DNA from 4 places in the Nitratireductor sp. GZWM139 genome. Region 2 is predicted to be linked to each of the others. Evidence: predicted binding sites of a transcription regulator. Region 2 holds the regulator's gene; each other region holds the start of a gene.
What was found. The regulator LexA, encoded in region 2, represses DNA repair genes until DNA is damaged. The targets are predictions, from matches to a motif close to TGTTCNNNNTGTGTTCNG.
Positions count from the first base shown of each region.

Region 1 (3,673 bases), on a different contig from region 2:
ATCGCCGCCGCCTGACAGAAGGGCGTCCGCGTCGCCGGCATAAATGCCGGCTTTGCGCGTCAGATATCCAGTTCTTCAGCGAACTCGGCATTGTCCTGAATGAAGCGGAAGCGCGCTTCGGGCTTGGTTCCCATCAGGCTGTCGATGGCACCCTTGGTGGCTTCCTGACCGTCGAGCACGGTGACGCGCAGAAGCGTGCGCTTGGCCGGGTCCATGGTCGTTTCCTTGAGCTGGCTCGCCATCATCTCGCCCAGGCCCTTGAAGCGGCCGATATCGATCTTGCCGCGCCCCGTGAACTCCGTTTCCAGAAGCTCGTCCTTGTGGGCGTCGTCGCGCGCATACATGGTCTTGCCGCCCTGGCTGAGGCGGTAGAGCGGGGGAACAGCCATGTAGAGATGGCCGTTCTCGATGAGCTGCGGCATCTCCTGATAGAAGAAGGTGATGAGCAGCGAGGCAATGTGCGCGCCGTCGACGTCGGCATCCGTCATGATGATGACGCGGTCGTAACGCAGATCGTCTTCACGGTATTTCGAGCGCGTACCACAGCCGAGCGCCTGTGTGATGTCGGAAATCTGCTGGTTGGCGGCGAGCTTGTTGGAGCCGGCGCTGGCGACGTTGAGGATCTTGCCGCGCAGCGGCAGGACGGCCTGACTGGCGCGGTTGCGCGCCTGCTTGGCGGAGCCGCCAGCCGAGTCGCCCTCGACGATGAAGATTTCAGCACCCGCTGCCGCGCCCATGGTGCAGTCGGCGAGCTTTCCGGGCAGGCGCAGCTTGCGCACGGCGCTCTTGCGGCTGACCTCGCGCTCCTGACGGCGGCGAAGGCGCTCATCGGCGCGCGCCACAACCCATTCGAGCAGTTTGGAGGCTTCCTGCGGGTTTTCTGCAAGCCAGTGGTCGAACGGATCGCGGATCGCGTTTTCGACGATGCGGGTTGCCGCAGCCGTCGCCAGCTTGTCCTTGGTCTGGCCGACGAATTCCGGTTCGCGCACGAACACGGAAAGCATGCCGGCGGCCGAGATCATCACGTCTTCGGAGGTGATGATGGACGCGCGCTTGTTGCCGGTCAGCTCCGCATAGCCGCGCAGGCCGCGCAGGAGCGCGTTGCGGAAACCGCTTTCGTGGGTTCCGCCCTCGGGCGTCGGCACGGTGTTACAATAGGAGTTGAGCATGGCGTCGCCGCCATACCAGGTGATCGCCCATTCCACGGCGCCATGACCGGTGGTCTTTTCGCTGCGGCCGGAGAAAATCTCCTTGGTGACCTGGAACTGCCCGTCGAGCGAAGCGGCCAGATAGTCCTTGAGACCACCGGGGAAGTGGAAGGTCGCCTTTTCGGGCGTCTCGTCCTTCTCGCCGATCAGGGAAGGGGCGCAAATCCAGCGGATTTCCACGCCGCCGAACAGATAGGCCTTGGAGCGGGCCATCTTGTAGAGCCGCGCGGGCTCGAACTTCGCGCCCTTGCCAAAGATTTCTTCGTCCGGCTTGAAGCGCACCTTGGTGCCGCGCCGGTTGTGCACGTCGCCGAGCTTCTCCAGTCCGCCCTGCGGCAGGCCGCGCGAAAAAGTCTGGCGGAAGAGCTGGCGATTGCGGGCAACCTCCACCTGAAGGAGTTCGGACAGGGCGTTGACCACGGACACGCCAACGCCGTGCAGGCCGCCGGAGGTCTCGTAGACCTTGGAATCGAACTTACCGCCGGCATGCAGCGTCGTCATGATGACTTCGAGCGCCGACTTGTCCTTGAACTTGGGGTGCGGATCGACCGGAATGCCGCGACCGTTATCGGTGACGGAGAGATAGCCTTCCTCGTCGAGTTCCACTTCGATGAAGGTGGCGTGGCCGGCCACCGCCTCATCCATGGAGTTGTCGATAACTTCGGCGAACAGGTGGTGCAGCGCCTTGTCGTCGGTGCCGCCGATATACATGCCGGGACGGCGACGAACGGGCTCCAGACCTTCCAGAACCTCAATGTCGGCCGCACTGTAGCCGTCGCCCGACGGGGCGGGCGATGCAGATGGCGCGGGACGCGCAGCGGGCTTGCGCTGAGGCGCTGCCGGCTCGGGCGTTTTCGCACGTTCCACATTGGCAGGCGTCCCGGCGGCAGGCATTCCGGCGAAGAGGTCGTTGTTGTCGTCCATGAAGCGTGTTGTTTCCTGTCCGCGAATCAGCCCGCAGTTTGCCATGGTTTGCAAGGCAAAGCGAAGCCTGTTCCGGTTCCGTTCGGAGTGTGTGGACGACGCTTTACCAGAAAGCGAGGGCGCGCGCCAAGAGGTGCGCGGCAATTGAGGCGATCATCTCCCCAGCTTGGGGAGATGATCCGTTTCATTGTGGTCAGCTTGCCAGCGCTTCAATGGGCGGGCAGGCGCAGACCAGATTGCGGTCGCCACCCACATTGTCGACGCGCGAGACGGGCGGCCAGTATTTGGACGCTGCCTCGAGCGAACCTTCGGGGAAGGCGGCTTCCCTGCGGCTATAGGGATGCGTCCAGTCGTCACCCATCAGCTCCATGGCGGTGTGCGGCGCGTTGGCGAGCGGATTGTCATCCTTCGGCCATTCGCCCTTTTCCACCCGCGCAGCTTCTTCGGCGATGGAGATCATCGCCTGGCAGAAGCGGTCGACTTCGCTCTTCGGCTCCGACTCCGTCGGCTCCACCATCAGCGTGCCCGCAACGGGGAAGCTCATGGTCGGGGCGTGGAAGCCATAGTCGATGAGCCGCTTGGCGATGTCGTCGACGGTGATGCCGGCGCGATCCTTGAACACCCGCGTGTCGAGAATGCACTCATGCGCAACACGGTCGTTGCGGCCCTTGTAAAGCACCGGGTAGTGTTCCTTCAGGCTGTGGGCGATGTAGTTGGCGTTGAGGATTGCCATTTCCGTCGCCCGCTTGAGGCCGTCGCCGCCCATCATGCGGATATACATCCATGTGATCGGCAGGATCGACGCGCTGCCATAGGGGGCTGCGGCCACCGCATGGCTGCTGCCGAGCGCCACATGTCCCGGCACGAACGGCTTCAGATGCGCCTTGACGCCGATCGGGCCAACGCCCGGTCCGCCGCCGCCATGGGGAATGCAGAAGGTCTTGTGCAGGTTCAGGTGGCAGACATCCGCTCCCAGATCGCCCGGACGGGCAAGTCCGACCATCGCGTTGAGATTGGCGCCGTCGAAATAGACCTGGCCGCCGTGTTCGTGGATCACCGCGCACATGTCGCGCACGCCTTCCTCGAACACGCCGTGGGTCGACGGGTAGGTCAGCATCAGCGCCGCCAGCTTGTCGGCGTGCTCTTCCGCCTTCGCCTTCAGGTCGTCCTGATCGATATTGCCATCTTCCGTGCAGCGCACGACCACCACCCGCATGCCGGCCATGGAGGCGGACGCCGGGTTGGTGCCATGGGCGGAGGAGGGGATGAGGCAGATATCGCGGTCACCTTCGCCGCGCTCGGCGTGATAGCGGCGGATGGCCAGGAGACCGGCATATTCGCCCTGGCTACCGGCATTGGGCTGCAGCGAAACTGCGTCGAAGCCGGTGATTTCCGAGAGCCAGCGGTCCAGATCGTCGATCATGCGACGATAACCCACCGTGTGCTCCGGCGGAGCGAAGGGGTGAAGGCCACCCACTTCCGGCCAGCTCACGGGCATCATCTCGGCAGCGGCGTTGAGCTTCATGGTGCAGGAGCCAAGC
Region 1 covers NZ_JAMQML010000012.1:24,280-27,952, reverse strand. The annotation lists gene NDI72_RS15045 (DUF2336 domain-containing protein) at 1-15, shown strand, start outside; gene parE (DNA topoisomerase IV subunit B) at 60-2,132, opposite strand; gene gcvP (aminomethyl-transferring glycine dehydrogenase) at 2,326-3,673, opposite strand, start outside.
Region 1: a site for LexA is predicted at 2,201-2,218, ahead of parE (DNA topoisomerase IV subunit B). Genes of this name have one in related genera too.

Region 2 (3,673 bases):
GCGCGGCGTGAATGTCCGCCTGTTCGCCGATGCTGCGCCGCGGGAAGACAGCGATGCCGCCAGGGCGCGCGAGGACTGTTTTGTAACGCCTGAGGCGCTGGCCGATTTTCGCCCCGAGGCCGGCTGGGTGGTGGTTGACGCGCTCTATGGCGCCGGGCTTTCAAAGCCAATCGCGGGCATCGAGGCCGAACTCATCGAGCGGGTTGCGGCTGCGGGCGTCCCGGTGGTTGCCGTCGATCTTCCGTCCGGTCTTTCGGGTCTCACGGGCAAGCTCCTCGGCAGCTGCTTCAATGCGGACCTGACCGTCACGTTTTTCCGCAGAAAGCCGGGGCATCTGCTCATGCCCGGTCGACGCCTGTGTGGCGAGCTGGTCGTGGCCGATATCGGCATTGCCGAGACGGCGCTTGCATCAATGGATATCGCCCTTTGGGAAAATGGTCCGGCGCTCTGGCGTGACAGCGTGCCGGCGGTGGAGATCGATGCGCACAAATATGTGCGTGGTCATGTGGCGGTTGTTTCGGGCGGTGGCGCATCCACTGGTGCAGCGCGGCTTGCCGCGCGTGGCGCGGCGCGCGCCGGGGCAGGGGCCGTGACGGTGCTTTCGCCTGCAAACGCCCTGTCGGTGAATGCGATGCACCTGACCTCGATCATGCTGCGCAAGGCGGAAGCAGTGGATGAACTCATCGCCTTCCTCGATGAGCGAAAACCGACAGCCGCTGTTCTCGGCCCGGCAGCCGGCACAGGCGAGCGCACGCGCAGCTTCGCGCTGGGTTTTCTGGAGCGCGATGAAGGGCTGAAAGGGCTGGTGCTGGATGCCGACGCCATCACCGCCTTTGCCGATGCGCCCGATACGCTCTTCGAGGCCGTGAGAAGCTCTGCCGTAGCGACCGTGCTGACGCCGCATGACGGTGAATTCGCGCGCCTCTTCGGCGATCTCGCGGCCGATGCTTCCATGTCCAAGGTGGAGCGTGCGCGCGCAGCGGCAGAGCGCTCAGGAGCGGTGATCATCCTGAAGGGGGCGGACACGGTCGTCGCCTGCCCGGACGGGCGCGCCGCGATTAACACCAACGGATCGCGTTTCCTGGCGACGGCGGGCTCTGGCGATGTTCTGTGCGGGATTGTGGCCAGCCTTCTGGCGCAGGGCATGCCGGTCTTCGAGGCGGCATCAGCCGGCGTGTGGCTGCATGCAGAGGCTGGCGGGATGTTTGGCCGGGGCCTGATTGCGGAAGACCTCCCCGAGATGCTTCCGCATGTCTTCCAGGCGCTCTTCCCGGACGATGTTAGCTGAACCGACGCGGAGCTTGAAAAGAGCGCGCATTCTGGATGCCGGATGGCATCGGAGCCGGGGCATGCCTGAAGCCGCCCCGGATAGTCTTAAACTCAGTAGCGGCGCATCAGGCCGACGAGGCGACCCTGCACCTTGACGCGGTCGGGGCCGAAGATACGGGTTTCGTAAGCCGGATTGGCGGCTTCAAGGGCAATCGATGCGCCCTTGCGGCGGAAGCGCTTCAGCGTTGCTTCCTCCTGATCCACCAGCGCCACGACGATCTCGCCGGGATTGGCGGTCTGCGTCTCGCGGATGATCACCGTGTCGCCATCGAAAATGCCCGCATCGATCATCGAGTCGCCCTTGACCTCAAGCGCGTAGTGATCGCCACCGGTCAGCATGTCCGGCGGAACCGCGATGGAATGGGTCTGGTGCTGAATGGCGTCGATGGGGACACCGGCAGCGATGCGGCCCATGACAGGCACGGAAACGACGCCGGAAAGCGCGTCATCATTGCTGGCGGCAGGCTTGGAGGCCGCTGGCGCGGGCGTCTTGCCGAGGCTGCCCTCGATAACGCTTGGCGAAAAGCCGCGCGCGGCGGAATTGAGGCCCGGCGCGATGGAATCGGGAAGCCGCAGAACCTCCAGCGCACGCGCCCTGTTCGGGAGCCGGCGAATGAAGCCGCGCTCCTCCAGAGCCGTGATCAGCCGGTGAATGCCGGACTTGGAGGCGAGGTCGAGCGCCTCCTTCATTTCATCGAAGGAGGGCGGGATTCCGGTCTCCTTCAGTCGTTCATGGATGAACAGAAGAAGTTCGTGCTGCTTGCGGGTCAGCATGGGCGCCACCGAGAATCAGTTAAAAACAAAACCAGAACATACTCTATATGTTCCAGTTGTGTTCCGCAACCGTCCGGTTGCAGCGCCTATGGCGCAGCGAAAAGCGCCTTGGCTCCGTCTGCCACGAACTGGACCGCGAGGGCTGCCAGAATGACGCCCAGGAGGCGCGTCAGGATGGAGCGTCCCGTTTCGCCCAGAAAGCGGTCCACGCGCTCCGCCAGCGTGAAAACGGCATAGGTGAGGAGGATCGTTCCAAGCAGGATGCCGAGCAGCGCAATGGTGCCAAGAATTGAATTGAACTCGCCCGAAAGAAGCACGGTGGCCGAGATGGCGCCGGGACCCGCGATCAGCGGAATGGCCAGCGGGAAGGCGGCGATGTTGCGGATCATGTCGCGCGTGATCGCGCGCTCGGCGCTCTTTTCGTGGCGCTCCTGGCGGCGCTCGAAGATCATCTCGAAGGCGATGAAGAACAGAAGCAGGCCGCCTGCCACGCGGAAGGCGGGAAGCGTGATGCCGAACACGGCCAGAATGGCGCTGCCAGCGACGCCGAACAGGGCCAGAACGGCGAATCCGATGACGGCTGCGCGCACGGCCACCTGATTGCGCTCCGAGCGGTTCATGCCCGCTGTCAGCGCCAGAAAGAGCGGCGCAAGCCCTGGCGGATCGACGGTTACCAGCAATGTGACGAAGGCGTTGAAAACGGTATCGTAACCAGGCATCGGGTTCTCCTTGCGGCCTCTCTAGCCCAGCTTGGATGCGAGGGAAAAGCCCTCATTCTTCACGCAGGCTCGCTTCCTGCGGCAATTTGTCAAGGCGCTCATCCCCAGGAGGTTCGTATGCGCCTGAAATTGCGTTGGATTTCCGTCATCAAAAACGGATGCTCAATTGGAGAATCGCTGACGGCTCATATATAAAGAGTATGTGATTCCTCATTAAGAATGTGACACGTTTTGACTGACCAGACGACGCCGAACGGATCGGGCGAGCCCGACGAAATCGAGCCGATTTCCATTGTCGAGGAGATGCAGCGCTCTTATCTCGATTATGCGATGAGCGTGATCGTGAGCCGCGCCCTGCCGGATGCACGCGATGGTCTGAAGCCGGTGCATCGGCGCATTCTCTATGCATCCCATGAGAGCGGTTACCACTGGAACCGCAAATATGTGAAATCGGCCCGTCCTGTTGCCGACGTGATGGGTAAGTATCACCCGCACGGCGATGCCGCCATCTACGACGCCTTGGTGCGTATGGCGCAGAACTGGTCCATGCGCCTGCCGCTGGTCGACGGGCAGGGCAATTTCGGCTCCATCGACGGCGATCCGCCGGCGGCAATGCGTTACACCGAGTCGCGTCTCACCAAGGGCGCGCATGAGCTCCTGGAAGACATCGACAAGGACACGGTCGATTTTCAGGACACCTATGACGGCTCCTCCAGCGAGCCGCGCGTGCTTCCGGCGCGCTATCCGAACCTTCTGGTCAATGGTTCGGGTGGTATCGCCGTCGGCATGGCGACGAACATTCCGCCGCACAATCTGGTCGAAGTCATCAATGGCTGCGTGGCGCTGATCGA
Region 2 covers NZ_JAMQML010000013.1:26,108-29,780, forward strand. The annotation lists gene NDI72_RS15810 (NAD(P)H-hydrate dehydratase) at 1-1,288, shown strand, start outside; gene lexA (transcriptional repressor LexA) at 1,381-2,103, opposite strand; gene NDI72_RS15820 (MarC family protein) at 2,190-2,822, opposite strand; gene gyrA (DNA gyrase subunit A) at 3,054-3,673, shown strand, end outside.

Region 3 (3,673 bases), on a different contig from region 2:
GTGAGATGGCCGGCTTCTGGGAGAACCGGTTCGATGATCTGGAAGATCTTCTCGACAGGATGGATCAATGAACGACGCAACAGCCGAAACGCTCTGTGTGGTGGTGGAGCGCGCGCTTTCGCATCCGCCGGAAAAGGTCTGGCGGGCGCTCACCCAGCCGCACCTGATCGCCGAATGGCTGATGAAGAACGATTTCGCACCCCGCGTCGGACACCGCTTCAGCCTGACCGCAGACTGGGGTGGCGTTGACTGCGTGGTGGAAGAGATCGAACCGTACCGAACGCTCTCCTACGCCTGGGACACAAAGGACCTGTGCAGCACTGTCACATGGACGCTGACGCCGACGGCCGGCGGCACATTGCTGCGCATGGAGCAGGAGGGCTTTCTGCCAGAACAGAAGCCCTACCATCGCGGCGCAAGTGCTGCATGGCCGCGCTTCATCGCGGAGCTCGAAAGGGTTCTTGAACGCCTCGACTGAGCATCGAAAGCAGACACGCACAAGAAAGAACAATCGGAGATCGCCCCATGAGCGCAACCGACACCGGCAAAACCCCGTCAGAACAGATCGATGCACGCATTGCGGAACTGAATGACTGGCGCGGCGAAACCCTCGCCCACCTTCGGCAACTGGTCCAGGAGGCCCTGCCGCAAGTGACGGAAGAATGGAAATGGCGTGGCGTTCCCGTCTGGTATCAGGACGGCATGCTGTGCACCGGAGAGACCTACAAGAAGGCCGTGAAAATGACCTTCGCCAAAGGCGCGAAGCTGGACGACCCGTCCGGCCTTTTCAACGCCAGCCTCGAAGGCAACACCCGCCGCGCCATCGACTTTCACGAAGGCGATGCGATTGATGAAGACGCGCTCAAGGCCCTTCTGAAGGCCGCAGCCGAACTGAATGCATCGACAGGCCACAAGAAGGACGCCGGCTAACCGCCTCGCCCTCTCTTGGGACCGCGGGGGCACACGTACTCACACCTACGATGCAGCGCCAGTCAAGACAATTACCCGGCAAACCACCGGCCACCACGCGCCTCCGCACCGCCTCATTGAACACCGGACAGGCAAACGAAACGGCAGAGCGTCACGCCGCCTCTGCGCGCACCGTGCCGGCCACGCGATAGGAGATCGCCTCGGCCAGATGGGTTCGCGTCACATCGCCGGCGCCATCCAGATCGGCCAGCGTGCGCGCGACCTTGAGAACCCGGTGATACGCGCGCGCGGAAAAGCCGAGCTTCTCGCTGGCCTCCCGAATGAGCGCCGTGCATGGCGCATCAAGCGTCACCACATCCTCGATCATTGCGGCCGAGCAGGAGGCATTGGTCGTCCACGCAGGCAGGCCCAGCGCCGTATATCGCTCCTGTTGCATGGCGCGTGCCCGGCTGACGCGCTCCGCAACCACCGCACTGGGCTCCGAACGCCCGCCCCCGCCGATAAGATCGCTCGCGGAGACGGCGGGAACATCGACCCGAAGATCGATACGGTCGAGCAGCGGCCCCGAAATGCGCGCCTGATAATCCGTCTGGCAGCGCGGGCCGCGCCGGCAGCGATGCCCCGGCTCCCCGGCCATGCCGCAACGGCACGGGTTCATGGCCGCAACAAGCTGAATACGCGCCGGATAGCTGACCCGGTGATTTGCGCGCGCGATCACGCATTCGGCGGTTTCCAGCGGCTGGCGCAGCGAATCCAGAACCTGCGGTGAAAACTCCGGCAACTCGTCCAGAAACAGAACCCCGTGATGCGCCAGCGAAGCCTCGCCGGGACGCGCCTTCAATCCGCCGCCCACGATGGCCGCCATGGAGGCCGAGTGATGCGGCGCGCGAAACGGACGCTGATCAGTGAGCTTGCCCTCCGCCAGTTCCCCGGCAATGGAAGCGATCATGGAGACTTCCAGCAATTCGCGCGGAGACAGGGGCGGCAGAATGGATGGCAGGCGCTGCGCCAGCATCGACTTGCCTGCGCCGGGCGGACCATTCATCAGAAGATTGTGCCCGCCTGCAGCTGCCACCTCCAGAACCCGCTTGGCCCCCTCCTGCCCTTTGATGTCGGCAAGATCCGGCAATCTGACCGGCGGCGGCCCGAGAGCCGGCTCCGGGCGGCTCATCACCTGGCTACCCTTGAAATGATTGGCGAGCGCGATGAGGCTGCGCGGCGCGAGAATGTCGAGATCCGCGCTGGCCCACGCGGCCTCCGCGCCGCAGGCATGCGGGCAGATCAGGCCGCGCCCCATCGCATTCGCCCCGATGGCCGCCGGCAGAACACCGTTCACCGCCGCCACCGTGCCATCGAGAGAAAGTTCTCCTAGCACGACATAGCCAGCTAATGAATCGCCGGGAATCGCGCCGAGAGCGGCCATGAGACCCAGCGCAATCGGCAAATCGTAATGGCTGCCCTCTTTGGGCAGGTCCGCAGGTGCGAGGTTGATCGTCACCTTCTTGGGCGGCATGGAAAGGCCCGACGCGTGAAGCGCAGCCTGCACCCGCTCCCGGCTTTCCGCGACGGCCTTGTCGGCCAGCCCGACGATCTGCATCCCCATCTTGCCGGGAGCCACCATCACCTGCACCTCGACAGGCACAGCCTCCACGCCCTGAAATGCCACAGTGCTCACATGCGAAACCATGTGCTCTCCCCCTGCGCACGCCCGGCATTGCAGCCAGAACACGAGTTCCAATCCCCTTGCAACCGCATTGAAGCAGCTTCAGGCGATCAGATCAAGAACATTGAGAGAACAACCTAACGCAAAGGTTGTCGGCAGGTTGCAGAGAGTTGTGCCGGGAGAACAGATCGGGGCGAGCGCAAACGCAGCCCGCCCCTTAAACCTGATGCATGATGCAGCGGTCAGACTGCGGCGCAGCGCGCCTCGACGGCATCCCAGAACAGCGCGGCAATATCCGCGCCGCCGAATTTCTTGACCTCGCGGAGGCCCGTCGGAGAGGTCACATTGATCTCCGTCAGCCAGTCACCGATGACATCGATGCCAACCAGCGTGAAACCGCGCTCGCGCAGCGACGGCCCGATGCGCGCGCAGATCTCGCGCTCGCGATCCGTCAGTTCCGCATGTTCGGCGCGGCCGCCCACATGCATGTTGGAGCGCGAATCGTGCTCGGCCGGCACACGGTTGATCGCGCCAACCGGCTCACCCTCAATGAGGATGATGCGCTTGTCGCCGCCACGCACCTCTTTCAGGTAGCGCTGCACGATGAAGGGCTCGCGGAACGCTTCCATGAACATTTCCAGAAGCGAGGCCAGATTGCGGTCTCCCTCCTTGAGGTGGAAGATGCCGGCGCCGCCATTGCCGTAGAGCGGCTTGACGATGATGTCGCCATGCTTCCTGCGGAAATCATCGACCTCGCGCGGATCGCGGGTGATCAGCGTTTCCGGCATCAGGTCGGCGAATTCCGTCACGAAGATCTTTTCCGGGCTGTTGCGCACCCAGGCCGGATCATTGACCACGAGCGTCTTCGGGTGAATGCGCTCCAGAATATGCGTCGTGGTGATGTAATTCATGTCGAAGGGCGGATCCTGGCGCAGAAGCACCACATCCAGCTCCGAAAGGTCCGTGCGCTGCGGCTCGCCGAGCGTGAAGTGGTTGCCCTCCTCATCGCGCACCTCAAGCGTCTCGGCCCAGGCGATGACCTTGCCATCGGCCATGGAGAGACGATCCGGCGTGTAGTGC
Region 3 covers NZ_JAMQML010000009.1:172,628-176,300, reverse strand. The annotation lists gene NDI72_RS13130 (ArsR/SmtB family transcription factor) at 1-71, shown strand, start outside; gene NDI72_RS13125 (SRPBCC family protein) at 68-478, shown strand; gene NDI72_RS13120 (DUF1801 domain-containing protein) at 526-930, shown strand; gene NDI72_RS13115 (YifB family Mg chelatase-like AAA ATPase) at 1,082-2,617, opposite strand; gene gshB (glutathione synthase) at 2,836-3,673, opposite strand, start outside.
Region 3: a site for LexA is predicted at 2,711-2,728, ahead of NDI72_RS13115 (YifB family Mg chelatase-like AAA ATPase). Genes of this name have one in related genera too.

Region 4 (3,673 bases), on a different contig from region 2:
CTGCGTCAGCCAGGTCTGGCTTTACACCGAGCGCGCCGATGGCGACGATCCGGTCCTGAACTTCAGGGGCGATTCCGACGCTCACATCGTGCGCGGCCTGGTGGCCATCATGATGCTGCTCTTTTCGGGAAAGCGCGCCAGCGAAATCCTCGCCATCAATGCCGAAGACGTGCTGCGCAAGCTCGGTCTCGACGAGCACCTCACCCCGCAGCGCGCCAATGGCCTGCGCGCCATGGTACAGCGCATCCGGGATGAGGCCGCAGCCGTAGCTCCCGCAGCGGGCTAAACCTCTTGCAAGACTGAAATGCGAAGGCCCATATGGGCCTCCGCGCTGGCGTATCGTCCCGCCGCACGTCAGGCAATTTTCGGACGATAATCCTCAACGCCCCAGTGAAGAATGGGCTTTTGCGCCGCCGCTCTCCGGGCGTCCCGTGGCGCATAATGGCGGTCGAGCGCGCCAAGCGCCGTCTTCAACACCACCTTCGCTGAACGCACGGGCCAGCCGCGCTCCGTCTCCACCTGCTCGAGCCCTTTCAGGAAGCAGCAGATATCGACGAGAACGCCGGCAAGTTCCGGCCCCACCGCATTGAGCGCCCGGTCCACTCTCTGGCGCGCCGCAAGCGCCGCGTCGGTGAGGTCGGCCCCCTCGCCTGCCCCACCGCTTCTCCTGCCCGCCGAAACCGTCGCCACCCAGTTGGCGCTCATCCGCGGCATGATCTGCCCGCGCGTATAGTCTGCGCGCAGCCTTTCCCCCGCATCGAACTCCGCCTGGTTCAGAAATGGCTGGCCATTGCGCGCCCGCCGGCGGGCAAGCTGGGCGAGCGGCGATTCGCTCAATGTCGCCGACACCACTTCACGCTCCAGCCCCTCGCCAAAGCTTCGCTGTTCGAGCTCCCAGTGCTGCCTGCGAAAAGGTTCCTCACGCGCGCCAAGCCTGCACGCATGTGCGCTTCCCGCCTGCGTCAGCTTCACCCGTTCCCCATCACGAGAGACCAGATCATCACGGCTCAGCCTTTCCAGCACATCTCGCGCGATCGAGATCGTTCCCCGCTCTCCGCCATCCAGAAGCACCGCCCCCGTCTTCGCCCCGCGCTGAAGCCAGGCGGGCCCCTTCTGCAGAAACCTCAACGCCCTCTGAAATTCACGGCGCTGACGCACATCGTCCTTCATCACCGCCATCTCAGCGCACCTCCATATTGCGAAACGCAGCCGAGGTGATCCGCTCCGTCATCAGCACGATCCGGTCGAATTCTTCATCGTCGCGCATGTCCTCGATCAGATGGCACGCATATTGAACCGTGGTCCGGTCACGCCCGAAGCCACGCCCGACCTCGGTCATGTTCAACCCAAGCACAACATGCGCGACATACATGCCGATCTGGCGCACCCGCGTCACGCTGGTGGATGACCGACGGGCCTCGCGCAGCTCGCGCCCGCTCACATTGAACAGCGCTGCGAGGATATCGATGACGCATTCGCAGACGTCGCCCAGCCGCTCTTCGGTGACGGGGCTCAAGCGCCGCGCCAATGCCGGACGCTCGGTCTCCTCGGACACTCCTTCCGGCTCGGCTGCGTCTTGCGGCGGTTTGGTGGAATTTGAAAGCACAGGCATTATCCCTTCCCAAAAAAGAGGAATAAATTCTTATACCCTACACAGCCACCAAAGCGAACAAAGAGGGAACGATATTTCCCCATCGATCAATCAAGATATTGAAATACAGACATAAAAATTCTGAGGAACCGTTTTTCCAACACAGGTTTATCCCCGCCCGTGCCGCGCGCCCTCATAGTCACCCCAAATCAAGACAGGGATCGACCATGACCGCGATGAAGCAAGAACGCCTTGAGTTCCTTGAAGAAAAGAGAAAACGCCATGAACTGTCACGGCAAACGGCAGCACTGTTCCTCATTGGCGGCATCGATCTTGCCAAAGCGCTACAGACAGAAGGGGCAGAACGCGCCGCTGTCGTTCAGCGCCTGAAGCGTCTGATCGAAAGAGAGCGCCTGAAGGGTGTGCGCGGGCACTGGAGCTATGATCTCAACCGACACATCGCTCTAAAACAGGGCCTGGAACGCCTGGCGCCGGAAACACCATGCCCGGCACGAAGAAAATCCACACATCCGCCCGCAGCATTTTCTCTGGGCGCTCGCACAGTCCGGCGAATTCCCGGAAGCGCATGAGAGGCGTCGCATTTTGCGCAACAGGAAAAGCCCCCCCCTGAAACAAATCAGGCGTCGCTGTGCCAGCGACGCCTGAACCTTGAAGCGTGTAATCTCGGCGTAGCCGTTACACTGGATCACCCTGCGCCCGTCCGGGCAACAAAGGATGATCGAAACTTTTATAGAGCAGCCGAACAACCGAAAACCGGATGCCGCCTCTCGGTCCGAAGCTCTAGGTCTCTTTGCGCTTGCGGCCTAAACCCATCTGCTTGGCCAGCTTCGAGCGGGCAACCGCGTAGCTGGGCGCAACCATCGGGTAGTTCGGATCAAGGCCCCACTTCTCCCGATACTGCTCCGGCGTCATGCCGTAATGCGTCATCAGGTGGCGCTTCAGCGATTTGAACTTCTTACCGTCTTCGAGACAGATAATGTAGTCTTCATGCACCGAGCGCTTGGGGTTGACGGCCGGCTTCTGCTTCTCGGCCGGCGGCGCCTCAGGCGTTCCGCTGACACGGCCAAGAGCCGAGTGCACATCAGAGATCAGGTTGGAAAGCTCAGATGCGGGAACCGGATTGTTGCTGACATACGCGGCAACAACGTCCGCAGTCAGCTCTATAAGCATGTTGTCGTTCTTTACAGAATCGTCGTTCATTTCGTTACCTTGCCCCAACGTCATTAAAATTGGTCTCACCTCAAGTCGCCACTCATGAGGTCTCTAAAGGGAGCCAGATGTTTTTGGCATTTCTTGGCCCGACTCCCGATGAGGCAGCAATCTTATGATTACTTTTCTGCTTTCGGTCAACTCACTTTTTAAGTCTTATACTAGGCGACACTAGAAGCCGATTGTTTATCTCATCTCAAAAAAATCAAATTCATTCCAAAAATCAGACAAAATTGAGCTTACTGGAAAATTATATCTAAGCCCGCCTTATTAAATTTGAGTATTGAAGCCATGCCTTGTGAGGTATGGACCTGTACCCGAAGCCGCACTTCCCGGGAAAAGCCGGCTTCAGGCTTTTCAAAGACCATCATAAGTAGAATCCATCCCGGCAATGCCTCAAAAAGGATTTACCGGAAAATTATTCCACTATTCTTTGTCACTTCTTGCCTCTGCGTCAGGGGTGGTCGCATCCCCTCCCGCATTCGCCATCTCATCATGCACCGAACGACCCCAGAGCTTGTAGCCGGCCGCATAGGCGGCCTTGGCCAGGAGGTGCGCGGAAATGGGCGCTGTCAGCAGGAAGAAGACCACGGCAGCGAGCGCGCGCGTGACGATGGCCTGATCCTGCGCAAAGATCGCCAGGGCGATCAGCAACAGGCCCGAGCCGAGCGTGCCCGCCTTCGACGCCGCATGCATGCGGGTGTAAAGGTCAGGCAGGCGCAGAATGCCAATGGCCGCCACCAGCGTGAAGGCAGCGCCAATGATCATGAGCGCGCCGGTGAGAATGTTCAGCACGTCGCCCATCATTGGTCCTTGTCCCCGTAAATGCCCAGCGTATCGCGCTTCACGAAC
Region 4 covers NZ_JAMQML010000001.1:216,429-220,101, reverse strand. The annotation lists gene NDI72_RS01015 (SufE family protein) at 1-286, shown strand, start outside; gene NDI72_RS01010 (DUF6456 domain-containing protein) at 355-1,179, opposite strand; gene NDI72_RS01005 (helix-turn-helix domain-containing protein) at 1,181-1,612, opposite strand; gene NDI72_RS01000 (cytoplasmic protein) at 1,819-2,181, shown strand; gene NDI72_RS00995 (Ros/MucR family transcriptional regulator) at 2,393-2,812, opposite strand; gene mnhG (monovalent cation/H(+) antiporter subunit G) at 3,248-3,625, opposite strand; gene NDI72_RS00985 (cation:proton antiporter) at 3,625-3,673, opposite strand, start outside.
Region 4: a site for LexA is predicted at 1,666-1,683, ahead of NDI72_RS01000 (cytoplasmic protein). Genes of this name have one in related genera too.